4 regions of the Sphingobacterium sp. 18053 genome follow, and region 4 is predicted to be linked to each of the others. Evidence: riboswitches for the same ligand, from Rfam matches in the RefSeq annotation. Region 4 holds a riboswitch; each other region holds the start of a gene.
The links. Region 4 has a riboswitch for thiamine pyrophosphate ahead of GVK91_RS22810 (TonB-dependent receptor). Riboswitches for the same ligand answer to the same signal wherever they lie in the genome.
Positions count from the first base shown of each region.

Region 1 (7,483 bases), on a different contig from region 4:
TCAGTCACAATTTCATTTTCATAGACCACAAAAAAACCTTCTACATCATCAGAAATTGCCAGCGTGGCCGTGATATTGCCTTGTTTGATATTAATGACTTGATTTTCAGTTAATGTATAAGATGCGCTTTCGAGATGTTGGGTCAGGGATCCCTTCGTTACAAAAATGAGAAAATTAAACGTTGTACGATAGGGGATGACAGGCATCAGGATACTGCGTAGGTAATTTTCAATTCGATAGACTTGAATTTTATTCTCATTGAATAAATTGTGCTCAGAAACATCAGGTAGAAATAACTTTTTATACTCGTAATTGTTAATGATCTTAATCGAATTTTTCATAGTCTTAAAACAATGTACTTACCAATGAAATCAACTAAAAAAGAATAGTTGTATGTATGACAAATATACTTAAAAGTTTGCGAAAAATAGGTTAAAATCCAATGCTTTCATTCAAGTAATTACTGTGCTAATGGAGTGTAAAAGCTTATTTAATACATATTCTCCTGATTCCCTTTTAGAAACTCGGAGGTGAAATGTTGTTGCTGTTTTTCGTGGCTGAATTTCTCCTTATTATAGGAAGCTGAATGACCTTTGGGTATCGATAAGGTGGACCATTTATCATCCAAACATATTTTTCCGATATAGACAATCTGCCCGATGTGGTAAGGATAATGTGCGAGTTGCCGCAAGATCGCTTCCATGACAGTATGTCCTTGATTACGGATATAGATGATTTTAACGAGATCTTCTTCTCCGAGAGATTCAATTGCTTGAAATAGACAAGCCCATCCAGCATTCCAATAGGTAATAAGCTCATCGCGATCTGTCCAGCTGTTCTCAAATTCCTGATCCCGGTTCCTATTTTCTTTTTCACCATCTGTGCTGAGAAAATCCGTCCAACGGGAAAGCATATTTCCGCCTAAATGTTTTACAATTAATGCAATGCTATTGCTTGAATCATTTGGATGCCAAAAGAGTTGTTCAGTGCTTAGTTGTGTAAATGTTTTATCACCCAATGATTTATAATATTGAAATTGCTTTATACAAGTCGCTAAAAAATTATCCATTACGCCGAAAGTTTGTCATTTATATGAATATTAATATACAAAAAATGTCGTGAAACCGAGACCTAAAATAGTTTTTTTTGAGTAGAAATCTGGTGTTGCTATCGATCTCACTAATTTCCTGATACTGCTTTTTGAGGTGATTAATGTGTAAATTTAGAAGGAGAAGGAGAAGGAGAAGGAGAAGGAGAAGGAGAAGGAGAAGGAGAAGGAGAAGTGTGAGCAAAAAGGGGGATAAAAGCAAAGGTGATACTGGGGTATGTATCACCTTTAAGCTAACTAAACATTAAACATAAACAAACAGTCTTTATTAAAGACCACACTAAAAATTATAGTACTACTCTGCCGCTAGTTGATTTGTCAACTTGGACATTTTTTGGTTGATTTTTTAACGCAATTCTTGCAGATGTAGAAACCTTTCCCTGTAAGTTTTCTTTCACGCTGAGCGTTACATTTGCAGATGAATTCGCTTGTATTTGGGCATTTGTCGTTGAGAAACGGCTCATATCAACCGATGCCGATGAGTTGGTGTTCAAATTTAAATTTGAAGCACTTCCTGAAATGTCTTGGCTGGACGAACTACTTGCAGATACCTGCAAATTTTTACTGCTCACATCCGTTGTTAAATTACTCGAAGAACTGGTTGAAAGGCTTATATCATCCGCAATTAATTTTTTAAGAGATATGCTTGCTGAAGAAGATACGTCAACAGAAATTTTATCGGCCTTAATAGTTTCATCGGTATGAATTGAACTGCTAGAAGATGCTGAGAAACGTGTTGGTATCTTACTTGAATAAACAATTACACGATTGTTTCTCGCATTTCTAATTTGCGTATTTCTTTTATACTGTACGTACAATGTACCGTTTTTTACGGTCGTTTCGATAAGGGATAAATGTTCAGGGTTGTTTGCTTCAACAACAACTTCATTTCGATTTGAATGAATGTAATCCACACGTAGTGAAGTTGCCGATGAAATGCCATCTGGAGCAGTGATCTTGCGCGTTTCGCGTTCTTGTGCCTGAGCTACATATAAAAATGAAATAAAGGCAATGGTTAAGATTCTTTTCATTATTTTCTGTTATTAGTTTAAATTTATTGTTACTGAAAGTTTCATTTTAATTTCCCTTTTTATCGTTTCTTATGTGCTTATGCACAGGCTCTATTGTTAACTGCCACCTATAGTATAATAGTAATGCCAAAACTTTAAATCCGTTTAAAATACTGATTAACACTAGTTTTGTTCCTGAGTGCTATTTTCGTTAATGCTCATTTTTGAACATCAACTGTTCGGTATCGGACAATAGTTTGTTTACCATACCCTTCGTTTGTAGGCTGCTAACCAGAATTGATACTCTAATTGGGAAGCTGTTATAAATACTTGTCGCATCTTCTCCCGTTTTGTTGCAGTAGTTTCTGCTGCAATTTTGTCAACGTAGTTTTTCGCTTTGATAACGCCCTGTGCAAAATCTTCACCGCTATAGGTTTCTATCCATTTGGAATAGGGATTTCCTTGTGTATTTGCTGTCGATACAATGTGATCTCCGACCTCCTTATAAATCCAAAAACAGGGGAGTGTTGCCGCCATAGCGACCTCAACGCTCTCGAAAGCGGCTACACTTTTAAGAAAATGGACATAATGATGGCAGGTTGGTTCGATCTTGTTGCCATTGTCGGCAGGACTTAAACCAAATTCCCGAAAGTAATTTTCGTGTAGTGCCCGTTCAACAAGAAGCGCATTGCGACCAAATTCGAAATAGTCCAATGCTTGTTGATTATCCGTGCTTTTAGCACCTATAAAAGCAAGGACGCGGCCAAATTCTTCTAAATAGAAAGCATCCTGCTGCATGTAAAATTGAAATTTATCCAGGGGAAGACTGCCATTACTAAGCTGAACAATAAACGGCATAGCAAGTATATCTGAATAAATTGATGTTATTGAATCCCAGGCATGATCAGTCCAGTTCATATTGAATAAGTTTAATCGGATTGTGGAAGTGATTTAATGGCCCATTTCCTTTGCCAATGACGAGGTCTTTGCTACCAGCTATTGCTGCGTGTATATAGGCCAATGCGAAGTCTACTGCGCTAACGAGGCCAACGCCTTGTGCCAAATGGCTCGCAATTGCTGAAGAAAGCGAACAACCGGAGCCATGTGTATTTTTGCTGTTAATTTTTTGTGATTTGAATTCAATTATTGGATTCTTCTGCTGGAACAACAGGGATGTTAACTCTTGGCTTTGGAGATGCCCGCCTTTAATCAGTACGGATTGACACCCCTTGGCCAACAAGCTATTTCCCGCTTTTTCCATTTTCTCGACATTGTCAATAACTTCGTCTACTAAAACACTTACCTCATCTAAATTTGGTGTAATCAGCGTTGCTAAAGGAAAAAGAAGTTCTATGCAGGCCTGAATTGTATCATCGTGAATGAGCTTGTGCCCGCTGGTCGATACCATGACTGGATCAAAAACAATAGGTCCCTTATATTCTTTTAAATAGCTGCTAATAAGCTCCACAAGTTCAATGTTGTGTACCATCCCTATTTTGATTGCATCGGGATAGATGTCGTCAAAAATAGCATCTAATTGGTCTCGGACAGCGTTCGTAGGAATTTCATAAATATTTCTTACACCTTGTGTATTCTGTACGGGTAGGGCAGTTAAGACATTCATGGCATAACATCCTAATGCAGATATCGTTTTGGTGTCTGCTTGTATACCTGCACCACCACTACCGTCGAAACCTGCAATGCTGAGTACAGTGGGGACGCGGTATTTTTTATCTTTTGTCATTTTAATAGTTCTTTTAGTTGTGCACTGGCAGCTCTGGGATCTTGACTTTGGCATATGGCCGAAACGACTGCAATGGAGTCTGCACCTGCATTCCAGGTCTCTTCTACAGTTTGTAAGTTCATCCTTCCGATTGCGATCAATGGTTTTTCCGTCCTACTCCGAAGTTGTTTTAAACCCGCAATTCCCCATTCAGTAACCGTATCCACCTTTGTTTTCGTTGAAAAAATGGGACTTACACCAAGGTGGTCAACGGCGTACATTTGTTGACTTTCCAGTTGTTGCATGTCTTCTATTGACCAGCCAATAGTTAATTTATCGCCATATTTTTCACGAATAGCGAGCGGCTGGAAATCATTTTGACCCACATGTACTCCCCATGCCTCGATTTGGGCAGCGATTGCTACAACATCATTGATCACGAGCGGAATACCATAATGATCGGTCAGTTTTTTCAAGCGCAAGGCTTTATCCAAAAATGTAGCCGGATCGTCAGCTTTTTCGCGCAGTTGTATAAGATCGACTCCACCAATAATGGCCTCTTCGGCGACACTGAGCCAATTTTGAGGATAACAGTCTCGCTCAGAAATCACCAAATATAGAGGGTAGGGGAAAAGCGGATTAATGCGCATAGCGTTTGATCTTGAGCTTTGATTTTAGACGTTCTGCATTGAGCTGATAGAGTTCATCATAGAGATTCAATTGCAGGGTACCCGGGCCAGCTGCTGTTTGGGCAGCGAGTTCTCCCGCCAAGCTCAAAATGGACACACCGGCAACAGCTGCTTCAAAATATTGGTCTGTAACACCTAAAAATGCGCCAATAAGTGCAGTAGCGCTACAGCCAAGTCCTGTTACCTGTGTCATTAGAGGGTTGCCATTAAAAACTTCAACCCGGTATTGCTGTGAAAGGATATAGTCTACTTCTCCAGAAATACAGATAATGGAGCCGGTTTGTTCTTGTAATAATTGGCCAAATCGGAGGGCATCTTTACTTGCTGTCGTGCTGTCGACTCCTTTTGTGTTCGGTTGGTTGAAGTTGTACAGCGTCATGATTTCTGATGCATTTCCACGAATAACTGTTGGTTTAAGATCCAGTAGATTGGATAATAAATCATTGCGGAATGCTGATATTCCAGCACCAACAGGATCAAGTACCCATGGCCGTCCAATGGTATTGGCATGTTCGGTAGCAACCAGCATAGCTTCGGCTGTTTCTTCACTCAAGGTGCCGATATTAATGACAAGAGCTTGTGCAATATCGACAACCTCGCGTACTTCTAATGGACTGTGTACCATCACAGGGGACGCTCCTAAGGCTAAAAGTGCGTTGGCAGTATTGTTCATCACGACTAGGTTTGTGATGTTGTGTACAAGGGGTTTTTCAACCCTCAGCTGCTCTAATAAATTGATAATTGAATCTTCCATTCTTTTTACATATGCTAAGATGTACTTTGTGGCCTTGGAGGGAAGAAGAGCGATAGCCTGTGCAGTAAAGGAGTATGCTGTACAGTGGATTTTTGCTTTTCCCTACGCCGGTATAAACCGAATCAGGTTCAAAGGGACTATCTCAATTCTATACAGAATACCCCCAAAGCCAGACCAAACTTAAACAAAAAAGAGGACTTTTCATATCAGTCATTTTTCGATCACTTAGCTTGTTGAATTAATCGGCCGTATTTTGATCGGCACTAATTTCAATATACGCAGTAGGAACATAGGTGACGCGGGCAAAATTTTTGGTCAAGAGCTCTGTCTCTAAAACTTTTCCACCCTGAAACTTTAAAAACTTCTCGCGCCAAATCTCATTTTTACGAAAGAACTGATTGTCTATTTTAAGAAATTGATGTTCTTTTTCAAAGACATGATACGCAAAATCCAGTTCTTGATCGATCCTCAATTCACCTTCTAAACATTTGTCTGTGAACCAGAGATTTATTTGAAAGGTGTAAGGCGTGTTGTTGGTGAATTGATAATCACGATAGTTATAAAAGACGGTAGCTCCACTACCGAATGGCAAAACACGGCCATCGTCAGGAAAAGGGTCAAAAGAGTGGTGATAACGTTCATTGACGGTGAGTGGACTATGGATAACAAGCCAATGGATGAGGTTGGATATTTGACAGATTCCACCGCCAATACCCGCTCTTGCTTCACCAAAGGATAACTCCATGCCGGGCAGATATCCTTTTTTTACAGTGGGTAGTCCAACGAGTTTACAAAATGAAAAGGTTTCCTTCGGTCTGATCAGAATGCTATTAATCTGTGCTGCTGCAATTTTCAGGTTGGTAACTTTGTTAATCTGCAGTTGCATATTATTTTCGCCCAATTTTTTTAATAAGACAGACTGATGCTTTTTAATACGAAAGGGAAGTTTTTCAGCTGATTTAGCTGTGCTGTATTTCTTATTATCAAATAGCCAAACGGCTTTGCGCTGCACTCTTCTCGCCCATACTGCAATAAAATAGAGTATGGGATGGTGTTGACTGATCAGTTTTCTTTTTCTCAATTTGACGTTTATGTATCGCTATCAAAATTAGTGCAGAAATGTGTTTTTTACCGTGTTTCGTCGAATATTTTTTATCAAAATCAAGAATCTTATTGTCTGAGCTTAGTGCAGTTTTTCTGTTCGTTTAGTTGGTTTTCTTTGCCTGTATGTATTTTGCTGTTAACTTTCCCTCCTTGTTATATATCAAGCTTTCGTAGGTACAGTTTCCGAGATCTTTTACAATAGATTTTTGTTGTAATACACCCTCATAATAAAACTCATCAATCGTTTCGTTGGCTCGGTACGATCGCTTGATTTCGGCTGTCAGTCGATCGCTTTGATCGAAGGTTTGGCGTAGTGAGTAGTCACTTGTTTCCGGACTATCATACTGATAGCGGACGCGACTTTCTCTTTGATCATTTCTGCCCGAAATCTCTTCAGTAATTCGATTCTGTTGATCATAACTGTAAATGGTCCAGTCTCTCCGTTGATATACAAAATGAATGGATTCATTTTTTATAACCTGGAGTTTATTGTTCAAGTGATAAATCATCGCCGATTCAAATGTAGGATCGTAGGAAACAATGGCATTTGGGAGATACCGGTAAATTGTACTGCTGCTCCACTTACTATTTTGAAGGTACTGTATGGAGTCGATAAGTCCGAATTGATTATAGCATCTTTTGTTGTAATAATTATTTCCCCCGGAAAGATTGTTCGATGTGATCTCTTTGCCTTCTTCATATACAGTCGTCATAATTGCACCGGATTGCACCTCATTTTCGTCCGAAAACTGCTGCATTACATAAGTGCCGTCACATATATTCTTACGCTGACTGTAATAAAGAGGAAGAGCGGGATTTGCGATAACAGCCGCTGCATATTGCCCGGATGGAATAAATTGAACTTGTGCGATTGAGTCAAAGAAATGTGAGGCATTATATTGTGCCGAAGCTTTCTTTGACGCAATTGGTGTGCTGGTGTTTAATATCGGTTTGGCTGCTGCCAGATAGGTATTACTATCGTATATGATCTTGGGTTTTGCTAATCCATCAAACAAGATCATGGCATGACGTTGCTTCAATGACAATACGTCGATGGTCCACTGGTGATTTTTAACGATGAATGTAAGTTTTTTT
Region 1 is NZ_CACSJW010000003.1:51,166-58,648, reverse strand. It holds gene GVK91_RS07365 (AraC family transcriptional regulator) at 1-341, opposite strand, end outside; gene GVK91_RS07360 (DUF1572 family protein) at 491-1,069, opposite strand; gene GVK91_RS07355 (DUF2807 domain-containing protein) at 1,396-2,139, opposite strand; gene tenA (thiaminase II) at 2,380-3,036, opposite strand; gene thiD (bifunctional hydroxymethylpyrimidine kinase/phosphomethylpyrimidine kinase) at 3,023-3,862, opposite strand; gene thiE (thiamine phosphate synthase) at 3,859-4,491, opposite strand; gene thiM (hydroxyethylthiazole kinase) at 4,481-5,284, opposite strand; TPP riboswitch at 5,367-5,459, opposite strand; gene GVK91_RS07330 (VanW family protein) at 5,523-6,365, opposite strand; gene GVK91_RS07325 (hypothetical protein) at 6,490-7,483, opposite strand, start outside.
Region 1: linked by a shared signal. The riboswitch ahead of thiM (hydroxyethylthiazole kinase) and the one ahead of GVK91_RS22810 (TonB-dependent receptor) in region 4 are both predicted to bind thiamine pyrophosphate.

Region 2 (7,483 bases), on a different contig from region 4:
TAGTCAAAATTGGACTTCTTTCCTTTCGGATGATATTGTTTGTAAACTTCTCGATGGTAGGTTTCCTGATAGACCAAAATGGCATATACCCCTGCGGTCTGTAGTAGTCGGTACTCGGATTCTTCCAGTGGCTGTACCTCAATGGATATCTGTGAAAAATGAGGTTTTAAAAGGCGAATAGCGTTTAGGAAATAATTGATCTCGACCGTTTTGTTGGCTTCTCCGCTGACTAGTAAAATGTGGTTGATTCCCATGGATTTAAGTGCCATTGCCTCCAGTAATAGTTCGGTGTTGCTGAGGGTTTTGCGTTTAATTTTATTGTCCATGCTAAAACCGCAATATGTACAGATGTTTTGGCACTCATTGCTCAGGTAAAGAGGGGCATAGAGTTGTACGGTTTTACCGAAGCGACGTTGCGTGATTTGTTGTGTTTTTTGTGCCATTTGTTCCAGATACGGTGCTGCAGCCGGTGAGATGAGCGCGCTAAAGTCAGCGAGCGTTAAATGGTCTTTTTCTAACGCGTGTTGTACATCCTGATTGGTAGCGTCATAAATCTGCGTGTGGACGTCATTCCAGGAGTATTCATCGAGTATCGTTTTGAAATCTGTCATAAGTGAATCATCAATCAAATAAAAATGAAGTTAAGGGACTCGAACCGATTGCTTGTGATCCGATCTTTCCTAAACCGGCTTCATAAGCCTTTCGTCCAGCGATAACAGCCTCTTTGAATGCTTCGGCCATACGTATCGGATTATTTGAGACCGCAATTGCCGTATTGACCAAGACTGCATCCGCTCCGATTTCCATGGCTTTGGCGGCATCGGATGGAGCTCCGATCCCAGCATCTACAACCACAGGGACATTACTCTCCTCAATAATAATTTCGAGAAAGTCCAGTGTGCGAAGCCCTTTATTACTACCAATAGGAGCACCTAAAGGCATAACAACTGCTGTACCTGCATTTTCCAATCTTTTACAAAGTACTGGATCTGCGTGAATATAAGGCATGACAACGAAACCCCGTTTGGCCAGCGATTCAGTTGCACGCAGGGTTTCAATAGGATCGGGCAGTAAATAACGAGGGTCGGGATGAATTTCCAGCTTTACCCAGTTGGTTTCCAATGCCTCCCGTGCAAGTTGGGCTGCGAGCACAGCTTCTTCAGCAGTTCGTGCTCCCGAAGTATTGGGAAGCAAATGGATTGCCGCCAGATCGAGCGCACTGATGAGACTGTCGTCTGCGCTGGTCTGGTCGATTCGTTTGAGGGCAACGGTGACCAATTGGGAGGCCGAAGCCACAATGGCATCGCTCATTTCTGTGAGATTACCGAATTTGCCCGTACCCAGAAATAATCTGGATTCAAATACGCGATCGGCTATATGTAGGTTGCTCATAATAAAATTTTATTGATGGATGAAACAATGTTTGGAGTCTTGGTTACGATTCCGGAGAGTGCTACACCGTAAACTCCAATTTCTAATAGCTGTTGGATATCTTCAAGTTGGCTTATACCGCCAATTGCGAATATTGGAATAGGGGGCAAGCCCGCTAGGCGGACTTGTTGGATGATGTTTTCATATCCTGCAATCCCCAGTAGGGGACTTAGTTTTTGTTTTGTTGTGGTATAGTTGAATGGTCCGAGTCCGACATAGTCACAATCTTCACTTATTCTTTGTTTTACATCCGCAAAGCTATTGGCAGTACCGCCGATTATTTTTCCTGCACCCAATATGTCCCGGGCAGCTGTGACGCTGCAGTCATCCAGTCCCAAGTGCACGCCATCTGCGTCTACAGCCGCTGCAAGCGAAGGATGGTCATTGATGATACAGCTGGCACCAAATTCGGAACAGGTTTGCTTGATCTGTTCTGCAAGCATGTAGCGGCTCTTTTCATCGGCGTCCTTCCATCTGATCTGTATCCATTTGGCCCCCGCATCCAGCGCTTTCAGTATGTTATTTTTTTGTTCAGTTAATGTTTGTCCCTGCGATATATATTGGAGTTTTTCCATAGTTTTTGTTTGCATGCTATAAAATTTTGAACTGGCTCAGGGTGCTTCCATAAAGTACCATATAAGGCAATTCCATCTGCACCTTGCTGCATCGGGATAAGACAGTTATCTTGGTTTATCCCTCCAAGACCGATGAGACCAACAGTAAAGTTGGAGCGTGACGGGAGCTGATCCAACCTTGCATTATGCACTCCATACCCCACTTTAGAGATGCTCGGAAATAATGGACTTAGAAAAGCATAGGCCCAACATTCATCAAGGCTATTGAATTGATCGATATCATGAACAGATGTTGAACAGATTGTTGTAGGCAGCATTTGATTTGTTGATCTATCCTTTCTATTCTTTTCGTTCATATGAATACGTGCGATTCCGAGCTCAGCCGATAGGTGAGGGTGGGAATGTAGGACCAATCTGTCCAAATATGTGGAATCTATAGATTCCACATATTTGGACATTTGTAGGTCTGTAAAATGATACTTGCGCAAGTGCAGGATATCGAGTCCTTCTTTGAACAAAGCGTCTATAATCCCTTTTTCGGAAGGGATCGTTTCTGCTGCTGTCAAAGCGATGATCATGAATAAATCTCTTTTCCTTGCGCGATGAATTCCTGCGATTTTTCCAGCATCCCTTGTGCGGCACTATCTCTGATTTCCTGCGTAATTTTCATCGAGCAAAATTTGGGACCGCACATGGAGCAGAAGTGAGCCACTTTGGCCGCATCTGCCGGCAATGTTTCGTCATGATATTCCCGTGCTGTATCTGGATCCAGGGAAAGGTTGAATTGATCTTCCCATCTAAATTCAAATCTCGCTTTACTCAAGGCATTATCACGGTATTGTGCACCTGGATGTCCTTTGGCCAAATCGGCCGCATGGGCAGCTAGTTTATAGGTGATTACACCGTCTTTAACGTCTTTTTTATTTGGTAAGCCCAGATGTTCTTTGGGCGTCACATAGCAAAGCATCGCACATCCATACCAACCGATCATCGCAGCTCCAATGGCTGATGTGATATGGTCATAACCTGGAGCAATATCAGTTGTTAAGGGACCCAAGGTATAAAATGGAGCTTCGTCACAACAGGCCAATTGCTTGTCCATATTCTCTTTGATCAATTGCATAGGAACATGGCCCGGACCTTCGATCATCACCTGAACATCGTGTTTCCAGGCGACCTTGGTGAGTTCGCCCAGTGTTTCGAGCTCAGCAAATTGAGCCGCATCGTTGGCGTCCGCAATGGCACCTGGACGGAGACCATCGCCAAGTGAAAAAGCAACATCATATCGCTTCATGATCTCACAGATCTCCTCAAAATGAGTATAAAGAAAGTTCTCTTTGTGGTGGAAAAGACACCATTTGGCCATGATAGACCCTCCTCTGGAAACAATTCCCGTTACTCGAGATGCTGTGAGATGGATATAACGAAGCAGTACGCCGGCGTGTATGGTAAAGTACGAAACACCCTGTTCGGCCTGTTCAATCAGGGTATCTTTGAATATTTCCCAGGTAAGGTCCTCGGCCACTCCCTTCACTTTTTCGAGCGCCTGATAGATTGGTACTGTACCGATTGGAACGGGCGAGTTACGGATAATCCATTCGCGGGTTTCGTGAATATTTTTGCCAGTGGATAGGTCCATGATTGTATCGGCTCCCCACCGACAGGCCCATACCGCTTTCTCAACTTCTTCCTCTATACTTGAACTTACAGCGCTATTGCCAATATTGGCATTAATTTTAACAAGAAAGTTGCGCCCGATAATCATGGGTTCACTTTCAGGGTGATTGATATTATTAGGGATGATCGCTCTTCCGGCAGCGATTTCCTCACGGACAAATTCTGGTGTAATAGCTTTATCATGTGTTCTAGCACCAAAGTTTTGCCCTTTATGCTGATGATCCATTCCGGGGGTACTGGCCGTGAGCTGCTCCATACGTTGGTTTTCACGGATAGCAACGTACTCCATTTCTGGGGTAATAATGCCTTGCTTTGCATAATGTAATTGGGTGACATTCCTGCCGGCAGAGGCTACTTTTGGTTTATGACCATAGGCAAATCGGAGTTCATCCAACGTTGGATCAGAAAGGCGTTTTTGTCCATATTCAGAGCTGATGCCAGGCAGCTGTATGACATCCTGACGATCCAATATCCACTGATCGCGAAGGCGAGGGAGGCCTTTCCGGATATCGATATGGACGGTGTCATCCGTATAAGGTCCAGAAGTATCATAGATTGTTACCGGCGGATTAATTTCTACCTCTCCATTCGTTAATTTGGTTGGACTCAAGGAGATTTGACGCATAGCGACTTGAATAGGAAATAGTTTTCCGGATACAAAAATTTTCTTTGCATTTGGAAAGGGGGATTGCGTAATTGTTTCAGCTGTCATTTTTTTCTGTATTGGGTGAATTACTCGGTTGATTTTTTGGGAATGGCTATCCGCCCTGAGATGCGGTAATTAAGATAATCTGATCGTAAGGTTTAAGTGTTGTCGTAGCCCAGTCCTTTTTGGGGATGACTTTGTTGTTGATGGCTACAGCCACACCCTGAGTTTTGCCAGATAATTCCAAAAGCAACAAGCCTTCAAGTGAAGTAAGTGGGGGGTCGAAAAATCGAATCTGATGGTTTATTGTAAGTTCCATTCCTTAATTTTTTTGGTAAAACTTTAGGAATGGCTACACAAAGGCACAGCAATGCACCTTGTAGACAGCTCACTTTTCCCTACGCCAGTATGATCCGGATCAGGTTCTAAGGGTAAAATCTCAGCCTGCACGAGCAGACACCCCTAAAGTTGCGACTAAGATAAGGTTATTTTTATGAAAGTTGCAAGAAATTTATTTTGCAGACTTAGACATATTGTGCAGGAAAGTACAGGTCAGTATGTGGGAAATATTTGATATATTAGTTTTTTGAATCAGCTAAAACAATTTAACAACCACCAAGAATAGTATCTTTTAATGCGTAGGATTTTATTGACAACACTGTTGTGTATCGCTAGCAACACTTATGCCCAACCTAAAAACAACTGCAGCGCCGTGCAGTTGACATGCGAACATTTGGTCAATCCATTGGGTATTGATGCAATTCACCCGAGACTTAGCTGGCGACTTGAGGACCAACGTAAAGGTGCGGTACAACAAGCTTATCAGATCCTTTTAGGGCAAGATTCGCTGGCACTGCTGAAAGAGACAAAAGATAGCTGGGATAGTGGCAAACAGCTCAGTTCTTCCATGTTAGTGCCCTATACCGGCACACAGTTAAAGCCACAGACTAAGTACTTCTGGAGGGTTAAAGTATGGGATAAGGATGGTGTATCAACACGTTCTGAAATAGCATCTTTCGAAACAGGAATGATGGGAATGGACCTTTGGAAAGGAAAATGGATCAGCGACAATAAGGATATTCATGCGCGGGAAACGCCTTATTTTAGAACAGAATTTAAGGCAAATAAGCAGGTAAAATCTGCCCGCGCGTATATTGCCGCAGCAGGATTATATGAACTTTCCATTAATGGCCAGCGCGTTGGCGACCATCGTCTGGATCCAATGTATACTCGATTTGACCGACGCACATTGTATGTCGTGACGGACGTAACCCAGCAGCTTCAAAAAGGAGAGAACGCCATTGGCGTTGTTTTGGGGAATGGCTGGTATAATCATCAACCACTGGCCGTTTGGAACTTTGATAAAGCACCATGGCGGGCCCGGCCAACATTCTGTTTAGAACTGAAAATCGTTTATATCGATGGAACGACGGAAACCATTGTTTCGGATAAGCAGTGGAAGACAGCTTCGGGACCAATCACTTATAATAATATTTACACTGGTGAGCATTACGATGCAAGACTGGAAATACCTAACTGGGATAAACCAAAATACGATGATTCGGCCTGGCAGGCTGTTCAGTATAGAAATGCGCCATCTGCATATATCGTTTCCCAACAGATGGTACCGATTCGGCTCGTGAAGTCCTATAAGCCAAAATCAGTGACAAAGATAGACCAACGTACCTATGTGTTCGATATGGGGCAGAATATGGCCGGGATTACAAAAGTTAAAGTGAAAGGAGCTGCGGGTACTATGCTGCGTATCAAGCATGGTGAGCGGTTGTTGGCGGATGGGCATCTTGATCAGTCCAATATTGATGTTTATTATCGGGGCGATAAGGAAAAGGAGCCCTTTCAAACTGATATATTGACCTTAAGTGGTCGGGATGATGAGTTTATGGCAAAGTTTGGTTACAAAGGGTTTCGTTATGTCGAGGTTAGCAGCAGTGCCGCAATTGCATTGGATAGTTCGGCTGTGACCGCCTATTTTATGCATAGTGATGTGTCTGCTATTGGACAGCTCAAGACATCGTCAGCGTTGGTCAATAAACTATGGACAGCGACCAACAATGCCTACTTGTCCAATTTGATGGGCTATCCTACAGACTGTCCGCAGCGCGAAAAGAACGGTTGGACAGGGGATGGGCACCTTGCGATTGAAACAGCTTTATACAATTTTGACGGGATAACAGTTTATGAAAAATGGATGGCGGATCATCGTGATGAACAACAGGAGAATGGTGTCTTACCCGATATTATTCCAACTGGCGGATGGGGCTACGGTACCGCAAATGGTTTGGATTGGACAAGCACCATTGCCATCATTCCATGGCAGATTTATCAGTTTTATGGAGACCCACGTGCATTAGAAGAATGCTACCTAAATATCAAACGCTATGTCGATTATGTAGACGGAATCAGCCCGTCTGGGTTGACAACGTTTGGGCGTGGAGACTGGGTGCCAGTGAAGTCACAGTCCAATCTGGAGTTGACCTCGTCTGTTTATTTTTATGTGGATGCGACCATCTTGGCTGCTGCGGCCAAATTGTTTGGATACACAGCAGATCAACAAAAATATGAACTGCTAAGCGAAAAAATTAAGACGGCTATCAACGCTAAATTTTTAGATGCTTCCAAGGGTGTTTATAGCAATGGAACACAGACCGAACTGAGTGTACCTCTCTATTGGGGTGTTGTACCCAATGAAATGAAAGCCCGTGTTGCCGCCAACCTGAATAAGAAAGTGGAAGAGACCAACTTTCATTTGGATGTAGGCGTATTGGGTGCTAAAGCATTATTGAATGCGTTAAAAGATAACGGTTATGCAACGACAGCCTATAAGGTCGCGGTACAAGATACCTACCCGTCTTGGGGATGGTGGATTGTAAATGGAGCGACAACATTGTTGGAGAACTGGGATTTAAAAGCAACACGGGATATTTCAGACAACCACATGATGTTTGGCGAAATCGGTGGTTGGTTTTTTAAATCTATCGGCGGGATTCTTCCAGATCCTAAACAACCAGGATTTAAACATGTGCTCTTAAAACCCATCTTCCCCCAGGAACTGAAAGAATCTTCTATTTCTTACGATTCACCCTACGGTAAAATTGTTTCCGAATGGAAGTTAACGGATAAAATGATCGTATAT
Region 2 is NZ_CACSJW010000008.1:21,203-28,685, reverse strand. It holds gene thiH (2-iminoacetate synthase ThiH) at 1-611, opposite strand, end outside; gene GVK91_RS18705 (thiazole synthase) at 622-1,392, opposite strand; gene GVK91_RS18700 (thiamine phosphate synthase) at 1,389-2,021, opposite strand; gene GVK91_RS18695 (thiamine phosphate synthase) at 1,967-2,584, opposite strand; gene thiC (phosphomethylpyrimidine synthase ThiC) at 2,581-4,395, opposite strand; gene thiS (sulfur carrier protein ThiS) at 4,442-4,648, opposite strand; TPP riboswitch at 4,708-4,803, opposite strand; gene GVK91_RS18680 (alpha-L-rhamnosidase) at 4,964-7,483, shown strand, end outside.
Region 2: linked by a shared signal. The riboswitch ahead of thiS (sulfur carrier protein ThiS) and the one ahead of GVK91_RS22810 (TonB-dependent receptor) in region 4 are both predicted to bind thiamine pyrophosphate.

Region 3 (7,483 bases), on a different contig from region 4:
GGGAACACAAACGGATGGTTGTGGTATGGGGCAGGCTTCTTACGGACCTTTTTATTGTCCGGGTGATCAAAAGATTTATCTGGATCTGAGCTTTAGTAAAGAACTGTCGGATAAATTCGGTGCAAAGGGAGAGTTCGCTATGGCATATGTAATTGCGCATGAAGTTGGACATCATATCCAACAATTGGTGGGATTATTGCCGAAGACCAATCAAGCCCGAGGGAAACTGAGTGAGCGTGAAAATAACAGGATTTCCGTTATGACCGAGCTGCAAGCGGATTTTTATGCTGGTGTATGGGCGCATTACATCAATGAATTAACAGATGTAAAAATTGATTATAATGATATAATGGACGGGATGAAAGCTGCAGCTGCTGTTGGTGATGATAAATTACAGACGGAAGCACAGGGCTATGCTGTTCCTGAATCATTTACACATGGTACATCCGCCCAGCGTATGGAATGGTTTAAAAAAGGATATGACTCAGGGGATATGCGATCGGGCAACACCTTTGAAGATCCGAGTCTGAAATAAGGATCGTAATTCGAATAAAAAAACACCTGGCCGTGCATTAAGACCAGGTGTTTTTTATTGTGGTATAGGCAACTTGCCTTGAGGGAACCAAGCCGTTTGGCAAATGCCGCGCTGATCATGTTAGATCATTACTGAACCAAGAGATTACAACCACGAATATCACTTTGGTCAAAACGTCCCAATATTTCAAAAGATCCATCCTGATATACTTTGCCTAAATCTTGTGTGGCTATAAATGAACACGAGTAGCGATTGGCGAGGTCGATTACATTGATACCGCCAGTTTTATTCAAAGGAATCAGGCTTAAAGGATCATTGGTATCTCGAATCAAGATTTTCATCCATTTGGGAAGATAGAATATTCCCTGACCTGAAGAGTAGCCTTGTGAGAGTAACTCTGTCATGCCATATTCAGAATGGATACCATGGACAGAAAAGGCTTCTTCCAGGAGTTTATGGATTTCCTGTTTCACCATTTCCTTACGCTTACCTTTCATTCCGCCGGTTTCCATAATGATCAGTTCAGGAAATTCAAAGGCATATTGTTCAATGAAGTCGAGTAGGGCATACGTTACGCCAAAGAGGATGGTCTTTGTGCCTTTATTTTTGAGCTTAATAAGTGTATCGTAAAGCTCTTGGTGGTTATAGAGAAAATAATTGCTTTCAGGTTGTTCACTTTGCTTCATGAGATCATCAATCATATAGATCAGCGACGAACCACTTCGCTCTAGGTAGGATGGGAGCAATGCAAGGACGGCGATGTTGCTTAGCGGACCATAGAAACTTTCAAAAATCTTCCGAAAAGTTCGCTCATATATACTCCGGTCAGCGACCAGATGTTTTGAGGTGACCATACCTGTTGTACCCGAACTCGAGAATACGATTTCAGCCTCCATTCCTTCAGCAATAACCTGTTGAGTCTTAAAAAATTCGATGGGCATGAAAGGAATATCCGTATAGTGCTGAATAAGGTCTTTTTCTCGCCCAAGGAGTCTGATATAGTCACGATAAACTTTGCAATGCTGGCTTTGGAATTGGTAGGTATCTAAACAATGCTGATTAAAATCATCCTCTGTTTTAATGTCAAAAAAATCCTTCCAGTTCGTCATAGCATTTAAAAATTTGATAGACAAAATTAACTAAAATTTGGAAAAGAACACCGTTAATTGTGGCGTGTATAGGTGTTTCGTAGAAATAGATCAGGATAGGCCCTGAAATATAACTAGGGAACAGGCTTAGGTCAAGTTAAGAAAACTTAACCTAAGCCTGTTTATTTTATAACATACCACCATCAACAGGAAGAACCTGTCCGGTTACGTATGCTGATAAATCAGATGCTAAATAAAGACATGCATTGGCAACGTCTTCTGGTTCGCCAGCACGTTTCAATGGAATTCCGGCTTCCCATCCAGCCACAACTTTAGGATCCAGTACATCAGTCATTTCGGTACGTATAAAACCTGGAGCAACTACGTTTGCACGGATATTACGAGAACCTAATTCTTTAGCGATAGATTTTGTGAACCCAATAATACCAGCTTTCGATGCGGCATAATTTGCCTGACCAGCATTTCCTTGAACTCCAACAACTGAAGACATATTGATAAATGAACCTTTACGGTTTTTCATCATAATTTTCGAAGCAGCTTTTGTAACGTTAAAGACAGATTTTAAGTTGACATTTAATACATCATCCCAATTCTCTTCGGTCATACGCATTAACAAGCCGTCTTTTGTGATACCGGCATTATTTACAACGATATCTAATCCTCCAAAATCGGCAACGATCGCATTGATTAATTGTTCTGCTTCTTCGAATTTTGAAGCGTCAGAGCGATAACCAATCACTTTGGTGCCGAAAGCTTGAAGCTCCTGTTCCAGCGCCTGTCCTTTTTCGACAGAAGAAAGATATGTAAAAGCGACGTTGGCACCATGTTGTGCAAACACTTCCGCAATTTTCCTTCCGATTCCTTTTGATGCTCCTGTTACTAAAGCAATTTTTCCTTCAAGTATTTTCATCTGTATAAGTTATTTGTTCTTCAATTATTCACACTTGGGCATTTATGTCCATTTTCCACGCGCTGTCTTTCTCTCACAGCCCGTCTGTTATTGGAATTCAATACGAAACATGAACTCGTTTCCATTTGGTTTATCTTGGTTATACCACAGTGCTTGTGTTTTTTCGATGCCGTCGTATTAGCGAATAAATGATCTTGTTTTTTAGCTATTGTGTACACTATTGCCTTTCGATGTTCTGCAAAAATGTTAAAACTATATTATAACACAAAATCTTTCGATAAATAACGGTTTAAAATAGAAAAACATTGTGTGCTGACCTTGTGTTTATCTTGGAGTGGGGGAGTGTTTTCAGGAAACAATTTTAAAATTTTACGGTAAGCGATCGCTCACTTAGGATTATTTTAATAAATCAATGGTATTTTTGAATAAGTGGTTCTAAAAAGTACAGTTTTTTGACAAAAGACTTGGACGTTTACCAAAAACTATATTAAATTTGCATCAATCACAAAAACATGAGCAAAAAATCAAATAAAGAAGTTGACGTTGTTCTGATCGGCGCCGGTATTATGAGTGCTACTTTGGGTACTCTAATCAATGAATTAAGCCCAGACGTTAATATTGAAATTCTTGAGCGTTTGGATGTTGTGGCTGCTGAAAGTTCTGACGCTTGGAATAATGCTGGCACGGGTCACTCTGCCTTATGCGAGTTAAATTATACCCCCGAACAGAAAGATGGTTCTGTAAAGATTGATAAAGCAGTTAAAATTGCTGAGCAATTTGAAGTGTCTAAGCAATTTTGGTCCTACCTCGTTGATAAAGGCATTATTGCCCAACCTGAAAATTTTATCCGTAGTATTCCACACATGAGTGCGGTTTTTGGTGAAAAAGATGCTAAATTCCTAAAGACAAGATGGGAAACATTGACGACCCAAAACTTGTTTAAAGGGATGGAGTATACCGAAGATACGGCATTGTTGAAATCGTGGATTCCATTGATGATGGAAGGACGCGAGGCCGACGAAAAAATCGCTGCGACAAAAATGGATCTGGGTACTGATGTTAATTTTGGGTCGTTGACACGTGATTTGATCGCTAATCTTGAAAATAAAGAAAATATTTCGATCTCCTTAAACCATGAAGTAATCGACATCGAACGTGAAGAAGATGGCCGTTGGGAAGTGGAGGTCAAAGATTTAAAGACAGGAACAAAGAGAGAAATCAAAGCAAAGTTTGTATTTATTGGGGCCGGTGGCCACTCGTTGTTATTGTTGGAAAAATCTGGAATACCGGAAGCGAAAGGCTATGGCGGATTTCCTGTAGGGGGCCAATGGCTACGTTGTGTAAATGAAGAAATCATTAATACACATCATGCGAAGGTATATGGAAAAGCTTCTGTTGGAGCTCCTCCAATGTCTGTACCGCACTTAGATACACGTTATATTGATGGCAAACAAGCGTTATTGTTTGGACCTTATGCAGGTTTTTCAACTAAATTCTTAAAACAAGGTTCTTACTTCGATTTACCCGCTTCTATCAAACTGTCCAATATCCGTCCGATGTTATCAGCCGGACTTGACAACTTACCTTTGACGAAGTATCTTATTACTGAAGTCATGAAGTCACCAAAAGATAAACTAGAGTCTTTAAAACAATTTATGCCTACAGCTAAATTGGAGGATTGGGTTATCGAGAAAGCAGGACAACGTGTTCAGGTCATCAAGAAAGATGAAAAGAAAGGTGGAATTTTAGAATTTGGTACAGAGGTCGTTTCTAGTGCAGATGGTTCTATTGCAGCGCTATTAGGAGCTTCTCCTGGAGCTTCGACCTCAGTTGCTATCATGATCAGCCTGTTGAAGAGATGTTTCCCTGAACGTGCGAAATCAGATGAATACCGTAAAAAACTACGTGAAATGATTCCTTCACACGGGAAATCATTGAACGATGATGCGCAACTATGTAAAGAAACGCGTACGCGTACGCACAAAGCGTTGAAATTGATTGATATAGAATAATCAATTCGACAGAAAATATACTTATGGGGTGCTTGGAATGACCATGGTCATTCTCGGCTGAGATTATACCCAATAAAAGCGATTGTACCTCCTTGTACAATCGCTTTTATATACCTGATCCAGGTAATGCTGGCGTAGGGATTTAATTTCAATAAAAACGTCCGTTTTTCTCCCATAGGTTTATTATGAATTACACGAAATAATAAACAAGGCGATGACTTCTGAAACAATTTTCGAAGCTTTTATAAAACAGATCCAACAGGCCACCATCGCGGAGTGGCTAGGGGTATCCTTTGGTGTTTTACAGGTTTGGTTTTCCCGGCAAAATAAATCGATCAATTACATTTTTGGGATTATTGGTATCTTAATTTCTGTTTACGTATTATTCCATGCGAAACTATATGCAGAAATATTACTACATCTTTATTATTTGATCATGAGCATCTATGGCTGGATCTATTGGAAATATAGTAGTGATGTTGCAGCTCCCATAACGCATTGTGAGCCGAAAGAATGGTGGATAGTAGGGGGAATCTGCGCTCTCGGTTTTCTGTTGTTTTATTTCGGATTGGTACATTTAACGGATTCTGATGTACCACTTTGGGACTCTGCAGTTTCCTGTACAGCTTGGGCAGGGATGTGGTTATTGGCAAAACGGAAGATAGAAAATTGGATATTGTTGAATATCAGTAATCTGATAGCAATTCCTTTACTGATCCATAAAGGGTTATTTCTTTATTCGGGCTTGACTTTGTTTTTATTTGTTATGGCATTTAGTGGATATTTTAATTGGAGGAGAATAATAAGTGAAGAAAGATATGCAACTCAGTAGCGAAGATATTGCTATTCTGAAAGATAATCAAGCTAAGGGAATCCATCAGAAAACATTGTCGGATGGACAACTGAAACTTATTTTTCGTCGGAAATGGTTTAAGATTTGGGTTCCACCTGCATTGGGTGGATTGGGGTTAAGTCTACCTGAAGGGCTCAATTTATTGGCTGATCTGGCTTATTGGGATGGGGGATTAGCTTGGACAGTAACGTTATGCTCAGGAGCAAATCTCTTTGTCGGTTTTATTGATCCGGTTTTAGGAGATCAGATTTTCAAAACGGATCGGGTTTGTTTTGGCGGCAGTGGACAGGCATCAGGTACAGCTACACGTGAAGGTGAACATTATCGGCTCCGCGGTTTTTGGAGATATGCTACCGGTGCTCCTCATTTAACCTATTTTACCTTAAATGCTGCAATTCAGGAGGCAGGAAAACCCGTGTTGGACGAAAAAGGTGAACCACTAATAAAATCATTTTTTGTGGATCGTGACCATGTACTGGTGCATTACGACTGGGATACATTTGGATTGGAGGCTACGGCTTCGCATTCCTTTTCGCTGGAAGACATACTTGTTGATGGTAGGCAGTCTTTTGAGATTGATGCGGCAAAAAGTACACGTAGCGAGCTGTTGTATCAATATCCCTTTATGCCTTTTGCGGAATTGACTTTACTGGCCAACTTTACGGGAATGTATAAGCGCTTTTTGGATTTAATCGAAAAACTATTTGTGTTAAAAAGCAATCAATCCAAATGGGAGAAGACTGAAAGTAGAGAAGCGTTTAGGGTACTTGATGACTTTCAGCAAGATTATGTTAATCGGACGGAAGCAATAATGAATTTGGCCGCTCTTTCTTGGGAAAATCTTCATGATGGCAATGATAATGCAGCAATTTATGAACAGATAGGGATACAAAGTCGAGATTTTGTGGAATCTATCTTGACAAATACAATAAGACTCTATCCACATACCGGAATTTCAGGGGCCGCCATCGAACATGAAATCAATATAATCTTCCGGAACATTTTTACGGCTTCGCAACACAAGTTGTTGCAAAAGAGCTTATAAACAAAAAAGACTATCCTAGGATAGTCTTTTTTGTTAAAGGACAAATGAAGATTTCGGGAGTTTTGCCGATACAATTTAGGTGTTCAATTTGTAACCGAAACTAGTGCTACTATCTATGGGGATCCTAATTTGGAACGCCTTAAAAATCCTAATGGGGTGGAGATTGAATTCTTTTGTGTTCACTCAAAAGCCGTTATTATCCTAGTCAGCTGTTATTGTGATGTCTCTTTTTCCGAAGGTAGTTTGAAACAAAACAAAAGCAATAGAAAGAAAATCAAATAAGATATATTAAATGCAGCAGCTCCTATCCATCCTCTTAAGTCAGATGGAGGTAGGATTAATTTCAAAGGAAGCTGGTAAATGGTAAGAAATAGCGGACTGATCAATCCTGCCCATTTTGGTAGATTAGTTTTACCAGCAAATATAAAAATTGAAAATATTAAATAGGCGACTAACATCGTGATGATCGCTGTCCCCCATGTGATAAACATTGTTTTTTGAAAGCCAGCGGCGATTTTTAACAAATAGGGGTGGGCGACAGGATCGGTGTTATAGATTGCTTTGTAGATCTCTCCCGTAAAATAGAAAACAGCATGCCCCAAAGGCATAAGCATCACACTGATAACCAGTAAATAGTAGGTTCCCCTGGCATACCATGTATTCTTATCCAAAATGTATTGATATACCAACCAAACACCAGGTAGAAATAAAGTTGCTGTCATCGCAGCAATTAATGCCCCAAACATGAGGCGGTTGGTTGATCCTTCTAGCATTAAAGTCGCAAGTCCAACGTCAACCTTTTCGGAATATGTACTATAAAAAAGAGGATAGTTTTTGGGATCTACATCAAAGCCCGCGACATATATATCGCCCACAATCCAGCATATGGCGCCAGCTATGCCTGAAATAAATGCCCATTTTAGTCGTTTTTGGTAATTCATACGTTGATATTTTAATATTGAAATTCGACCACCTCACCGAGGTACTTGATCTCCAATCATGATTTGTTACAAAGAATC
Region 3 is NZ_CACSJW010000004.1:318,549-326,031, reverse strand. It holds gene GVK91_RS11230 (neutral zinc metallopeptidase) at 1-535, shown strand, start outside; gene GVK91_RS11225 (acyl transferase) at 664-1,644, opposite strand; gene fabG (3-oxoacyl-[acyl-carrier-protein] reductase) at 1,811-2,554, opposite strand; gene GVK91_RS11215 (malate:quinone oxidoreductase) at 3,067-4,566, shown strand; TPP riboswitch at 4,581-4,725, shown strand; gene pnuC (nicotinamide riboside transporter PnuC) at 4,781-5,398, shown strand; gene GVK91_RS11205 (acyl-CoA dehydrogenase) at 5,385-6,464, shown strand; gene GVK91_RS11200 (DUF6796 family protein) at 6,677-7,405, opposite strand.
Region 3: linked by a shared signal. The riboswitch ahead of pnuC (nicotinamide riboside transporter PnuC) and the one ahead of GVK91_RS22810 (TonB-dependent receptor) in region 4 are both predicted to bind thiamine pyrophosphate.

Region 4 (7,483 bases):
GCTCCGAATACGCCAAGTTGAACCTCTTTTTGGAGCAATTGACTTAACAATAAAGCCATCTCTTCATACATTGGTTTGGCTTTATCCGGTTTTGCTGCTCTGATAAAAGAAGGTCTGTTTCCTTTTTTTGTTTGAGCAAAGAGGGTGAATTGTGAGATGAGTAAGATATTTCCGTCTATATCCTGTATCGATTTATTCATCAAGCCCTGTTCATCCTCGAAGATGCGTAAGTTGATGAATTTCTGTCCTAACCATTTAAGATCTTCTGTTGTGTCTGCTTCTTCAACTCCTAATAAAATCATTAAACCCTTCTGGATCTGGCCTGTAATCTGATTATCTACCGTACAAGAGGCGTTTTTCACTCGTTGTATAACTGCGCGCATAATGAAAAGTATAAAACCAAAGGTAAAAATTCCGATTGTTAAACACGATGTAATGTGCAATTTATCCACCATATTAAATAAAAAACGTCTCTTGCTTCCTCAGGAAAAAAGAGACGTTTTTTTATTTAAATAAATTGTTTCTAAAATTTGAAATTCAAGCCCAATAGGAAATTTGTTGGTGCTTGTGGGAAATAGAAATTATAATATTTTCGGGTATCACCTTCCATCCAACCAAAGGTGTAGCCATTGGCTTCGTACTTTTCGTTGAAGATGTTGTTGACCTGTAAAGTTGCACTGATGTTTTTGATACCTAATGCTGTAAAGCTATAGTTTGCTAACAGATTGTTGACAAAATAAGAGGAAATGCTTCTCTCTTTCGCAGATGAATTATCTAGATATTGTCTTCCTACAAATTTGGATAGAAGAGAGAATGTAAGTGATGTTATCGGACTATAAGAAAAATTACTTGACAAAATCGTTCCCGGAGATAAAGCAATGTCTGTTTTCGAATAAAATATCCTTGTATCACCGATTACCTCTTCAAAGTCTTTAATTTTATTTTGGCTGAAACTAGCTGTTGCTTTCCAGTTGAACTGCTTGTTGATGTTCCATGATCCATCGAATTCAAGCCCCATTCTATAGCTATCTTTGACATTTTGTCGAATTGGAGAGCCAGTATCACTGATTTCACCTGTTGGGATCAACTGATCCTTGTAAAACATGCCATACCCATTCAATCCGATGTTGAATTTTTCATTTGTAAAGCGATAGCCAAATTCGATGTCCTGCATTTTCTCCGGGGTCGGGTCGGGTAAGGCGCTATTTTTCTCTATAAAATCCTTGCGAACAGGTTCTTTCTGTGCAAAGGCATAAGAAGCGTATACATTTGAATGGTCATTTAGCAAATAAGTTGCACCAGCTTTAGGGTTTAAGAAATTAAACTTAGGATGATAATTATAATTTTTCACCTTATCATCATCACCATACATGTGGTAATCTACATTCCGATATTGAATATCGGCCATTAATATCCACTTATCTAGTTTATAATCGACCTTTAAGAAATTACTGAAATCATTTTTTTGTGATTTCCCGAAGTAATATTTATCGTCAAGAAAACCTGTTGATGCATATTGTGCCCAAATCACCTGGCCATAATGTTTTCCTTTGTATTGATTATAAGCTCCACCCCAAGTAATTTCAAGCTGATCATTCGGTCTGTAATTTAGGGCATAGGTCATGCCATAAAAATAATTATCAAGCCATCTCCTGCGGACGAGATCTGTTTTTTGTATGGTATCTTTACCAATGATGACGTTAGGCAAACCGTATTTACTTAGTTTATCTCCGGGTCTCATTTCTTCATAGTAACCATAACCTCTTGTATAGTGTAGGGCTGTATTGAGCGTCAATTTGTCGTTCAGGATATTGGTATAATGAAGTTGATGATGTTTCTGCGTATAATTATCTGTTTGATTTTGATACGTATATAGATTATAATCCCGGCCGGCGTTCATGAAACGATCCTTCTCTGCGCCCGAGATTTCGAGTGCATTATCTGCATAGTCATCCATGCGTGATCGATCGCCAGTAATCAATGGTTCGGGAACGCCATTCCAGGCTTGATATGTCTTTTCTTTTCCCCAGAATACAATTCCTTTTAAAATATGTTTCTTGCCATAATAACCTCCGTCCACATAAAAAGATTGTAAGTCTGAACTACCTCTTTCGATATAACCATCGCTACTGATTCGAGATAATCTGGCATTGAAGGCAAATTTGTCGTTAATTAGCCCGGTACCTACCTTGACTGTATTTTTCCAGGTATTGTAGGAGCCAAATGAATTGTTGAGCTCTGCGTAAGGGGTTTCGACTAACGTATTGGACTGAATATTTAATGAGGCTCCAAATGATCCGGCACCATTCGTCGAAGTCCCAATACCACGCTGAACTTGGATGCTCTCGGTAGAAGAGGCAAAGTCGGGAAGGTTTACAAAAAATGAACCCATGCTCTCCGCATCATTTAAAGGGATTCCATTTAATGTTACGTTGATTCGTTGATTATCCGATCCCCTGATTGTCATTCCGGTATAACCTATACCTGCACCGGCATCGGAATTGACCTGCACGGATGGAGTCTGATTTAAAAGGAATGGAATATCCTGGCCGAGGTTATTACGCGTTATTTCTTCTTTGGAGATGTTTTTAAAGGTTGTAGGAGCATTTCTTTTGGCACGGGTAGATTGAACAAGTACCTCTTCCATTTGAATTGTACTAGGTTCTAACGCTACCGTAAGCTCCAAATTGTCTTTAACATCCACATTTTGGCTCCATGTTTTATATCCAAGAGAAGATACCTGGATCTGGTGCTTACCTGTATTGATACGATATAGTTTAATCAGTCCATTTTTGTCCGATTGGCCAGCGAAGGATGCTTGTCCATCTATGGATATGGAAACATACTGTAAGGGGGTCTGATTAGTATTGTCTACAGCTTTAATTGTCAGATTTTGTTGCGCAATGGCAATTTGGCTTGAAATAGTAGCTAAGGAGCTACAAATCAAAAATTTGATCATGGTAATGTATTTTGTTTGAGTTAAACAAATCATAGCAAGGGGTTACTATGACCGCACTATTTAACTAACCTCTCCCTACGCCAGCATTATCTGGATCAGGTGTACAGAATTTAATCTGTTGGGTATAATCTCAGCCTTTATTTGTGTTCCTGACAAAACAAGGCACCCCTATTCGATGCTGCGAATATATAAATTTAAAATTGAAATGAAGTATAAAGAAGTAATTTATGACAAATGGAAAAGAGTGGATTTGCGGTATTATTTCTTTTTGGTTAAAAATTTGTGCAAATTGTTGTTTTTGGTATTTATTGTTCTTTTTAGGTACCTTGGCATGAATTTTTCTACTAGAGGTATGTATTCATACAGGTCAAAAAATTTTAGTTACTAAATTGATAGTGAGGAGATAAAATGTTAAAATATTTAAGCGCTAATTATATTCTGCCGATTACTTCAATGCCAATAAAAGACGGTATTGTTTCGGTAGATGAGGAGGGGGTAATTCAAGGTATCTATGACCCAACTTCATTTACACCTTCAGATAAAACGAAGGTTGAGAGATATGAAGGAGTGATAATTCCAGGTTTTATCAATGCACATTGCCACATTGAATTGTCGCATATGAAAGGTATTGTTCCTAAAGGTACGGGGCTTCCGAGCTTTCTCAGTAAGGTGATGACAACGCGGTCGGCATCGATGAAAAAAATAGATGACGCTATGGCCAAAGCCGATCGAGATATGTACGAAAATGGTATTGTCGCAGTCGGAGATCACGCCAACACTGATAATTCTTCAAAATTGAAGGAAGATTCACAGATATTATATCACACATTTGTGGAGGTGCTCGGAATTGAACCTGAAGAAGCTGACTTTAAGTTAAAGGAGGCTAAATCGTTGACCCAAGAGTTTAGGAATGGGCATGTATCCATTACTCCGCACGCTCCCTATTCTTGTTCGAAGGTCCTTTTTAAGAAATTCAAGAAGATGGTTCCGGAAACAAATATTATCAGTATTCACAATCAAGAAAGTGAAGAGGAGAATAAACTGTTCCGTTATAAAATGGGTGAGTTCTTGGACTTTTATAAAAGTATAGGAAAAAATGCTGATGCGATTAAGGCGCAGGCAAGAAATTCGATTCAGTCTTATCTTCCTTATTTGCCTTATCCAAATAAATTATTGTTGGTTCATAACACCTATACCTCTCTTAAAGATTTGGATTTTGTAGAGCGTATGGATCGTGATGTGATGTGGTGTCTCTGTCCAAAAGCCAACCTTTATATTGAGGGAACATTACCAAAGGTTCAGAATTTTATGAATGCCGGACAGCGTTTGGTAATCGGAACGGACAGTTTAGCTTCAAACGATACATTGTCCATTTTGGAGGAGCTAAAGGTATTGCATGCGCACTTTGAGGATCTGGATTTCTTGCAGACTATTCAATGGGCTACAATCAATGGTGCTATCGCGTTGAACATTGAGAATGAATTTGGCTCACTTGAAGTGGGTAAAAAACCTGGGATTGTGTTGTTGCAAGGTATGGAACACATGCGCCTAAATGAAGATGTTAAGGTAAAACGTTTAGCGTAGTATTTAATTCCCCAAAACTTCTGTACTTTTGCTCTTATTGAACCGTCCATGACTATAATAACGAAACTATAGTCATGGTAAGTTCCATCTGACCGATGGAAGAAAAAATAAGTTACAGATGAAACATTTGAATATTTCAATAAGAGGTAAAGTACAGGGGGTCTTTTTTAGATTGACAACCAAGGCGGTTGCAGATCAAGTCGGTGTTAGAGGCTTTGTTGTCAATTTAAAAGATGGTTCTGTCTATATAGAGGGCGAGGGCGACGATTTTGCACTAGATTCACTGTTGGAGTTCTGCCAAGAAGGACCCGAGGGTGCAATCGTTGAAAGTGTTGAGGTAAAGGAAGGCGAAATGAAGGGCTTTTCCAATTTTGAAGTAGTTAAAAGAGTTCAATCTTAAGCCGTTTCGCCTTGTCAGTACTTAAAAAATTCGCCGGACAGACCATGATTTATGGCCTGAGTACGATTATAGCCCGTATGCTGTATTTCGTCATGACGCCATTGTATGTCCTCAAATATCCACCTGCGTCCTACGGAATATTTACTAATATGTACGCCTGGGCATCCATGATCAATGCCGTTTTGGCATTTGGAATGGAAACAACTTTTTTTAGGTTTCTCCAAAAAGTCGAAGAAAAGGATAAAAAGCAGGTTTTCAATAACAGTTTTATCGTCATTGCCTCTTTGGCAACATTATTTTTTATTACGGCCATAGTCTTTGCTGGCACTATTGGTAGCTGGTTGAATAAGGGAACTTACAATGCCGATTACGAGAGCTATGTGAAGTATTTCGCCCTCATATTGGCATTGGATGCTTTAGCTATTGTTCCTTTTGCGAAATTGAGATCGGAGGGAAGGCCTATTCGATTTGGTGCTATTAAATTGGCCAACATCGGTATTATGGTTATTCTTAACCTATTCTTTATTGCGCTAGTTCCCTATCTGATAAAAGATGGTGGTACTTTGGGTAATTGGTGTTCCGGTTGGTATAGAAATGAATGGATAGGTTATGTATTTATTTCTAATATTGTGGCAAGTGCAGCAACCTTTCTATTGCTCCTTCCTGAAATGAGGGGTTTCTATTTTAAACCGGAAAAGCAGCTAATCTTAAAGATGCTATCGTATAGCTTTCCGATTTTAATTGCCAATATTTCTTATATCATCAACGAAAATTTAGATAAAATTGTGTTGCCAATCTACCTGCCTAAGGATATTGGGGATCGCGATTTGGGGATCTATGGAGCCGTTGGAAAATTAGCAATGTTTCTGAGCATTTTTGTTCAGGCTTTTCGATTGGGGGCCGAACCATTTTTCTTTTCTTATGCAAAAAATGCCAATGCAAAGAAGACCTATGCGTTGATTATGGAATATTTCGTAATTGCCATGATGTTAGTTATGCTGGGGATTACAGCGAATATTGACTGGCTGAAGTATTTTATTAAAGGAAATGTGGAAACTCGTGACTTATATTGGTCTGGACTTTTTATCGTTCCGCTATTACTATTCAATTATGTCCTGCTGGGTATTTATATGAATCTCTCCGTATGGTATAAGCTTTCCGATCAAACGCGGTACGCATTGTATATTTCATTGGTAGGGGCAGGAATAACCATCGTTGCAAATTATTACCTGATCCCGAGGTACAGTTATGTTGGAGCATCAATAGTCACATTTCTAGCCTACTTTTCTATGGTGGTGCTATCTTATGTATGGGGGCAAAAACATTATCCTATACCCTATAAATTGGGCAAGATCCTGATGTATATACTTTTAGGGATATGTTTCTCCTATCTATCCTACTTTGTATTTAATCATAATGCCTTCGTTGGTAATGGGCTTTTGATTGCTTACATTGGAGGTGTATTTATGATGGAAAGAAATCAGCTCAAGCGATTCATAAAGAAAGACGCTTAAACGAAAAAAGGTCGTGCTAATATTAACTTAGCACGACCTTTTTCTTTATAAATTGTGGACTTTAGGATTATACCATTTCTGCCGAGAAATTGTGTTCAATTTCATGAAGTACCTCAAGAATCTCAGCTTGGCTTTGTAAGCTGACCAACTTCATTCGGTGTTCTTTAAAGTTAGGGATTCCTTTGAAGTAATTCGCATAATGCCTGCGCATTTCAAAAATACCCAATTTGTCACCTTTCCATTCAATGGATTTGTTCAGATGTGTTCTGCAAACCTCGACACGTTCGGCAATAGTTGGTCCTTCTAAACGCTCACCAGTATTGAAAAAATGTTTTATTTCTCTAAAAATCCAGGGGTATCCGATTGCTGCACGGCCAATCATAATGCCATCCACTTCAAACTCCTGCCGCCATACCGCAGCTTTTTCGACAGAGTCTACATCGCCATTGCCAAAAATTGGAATCTTGATGCGCGGATTGCGTTTGATATCACGAATCATAGACCAGTCCGCCTGACCTTTATACAGCTGCGCGCGCGTACGTCCATGAATAGCAAGTGCTTTGATCCCCACATCTTGTAACCTTTCGGCAACTTCGTATACATTTTTTGTGTTATCATCCCAGCCAAGACGTGTTTTCACCGTTACGGGTAAATCCGTAGCCTCAACGACAGCTTTTGTCATTGCAACCATTTTATCGATGTCCTGTAGCAGGGATGAACCAGCTCCTTTGCAGACTACTTTTTTAACTGGACAGCCGTAATTGATGTCGATTAAATTAGGCTCTGCTTTTGTGCAGATCTCAGCAGACTGACGCATACTTTCAATATCTCCACCAAAGATCTGAATGCCAATAGGACGTTCATATTCAAAAATATCAAGTTTTTGAATTGACTTTGCAGCATCCCGAATTAAGCCTTCCGAAGAAATAAATTCAGTATACATTAAATCAACACCATTCTGTTTGCACACATAGCGAAACGGAGGATCACTTACATCCTCCATCGGAGCTAATAACAATGGGAATT
Region 4 is NZ_CACSJW010000010.1:181,735-189,217, reverse strand. It holds gene dtd (D-aminoacyl-tRNA deacylase) at 1-383, opposite strand, end outside; gene GVK91_RS22810 (TonB-dependent receptor) at 524-2,959, opposite strand; TPP riboswitch at 3,014-3,139, opposite strand; gene GVK91_RS22805 (amidohydrolase family protein) at 3,368-4,543, shown strand; gene GVK91_RS22800 (acylphosphatase) at 4,662-4,943, shown strand; gene GVK91_RS22795 (lipopolysaccharide biosynthesis protein) at 4,988-6,457, shown strand; gene dusB (tRNA dihydrouridine synthase DusB) at 6,525-7,483, opposite strand, start outside.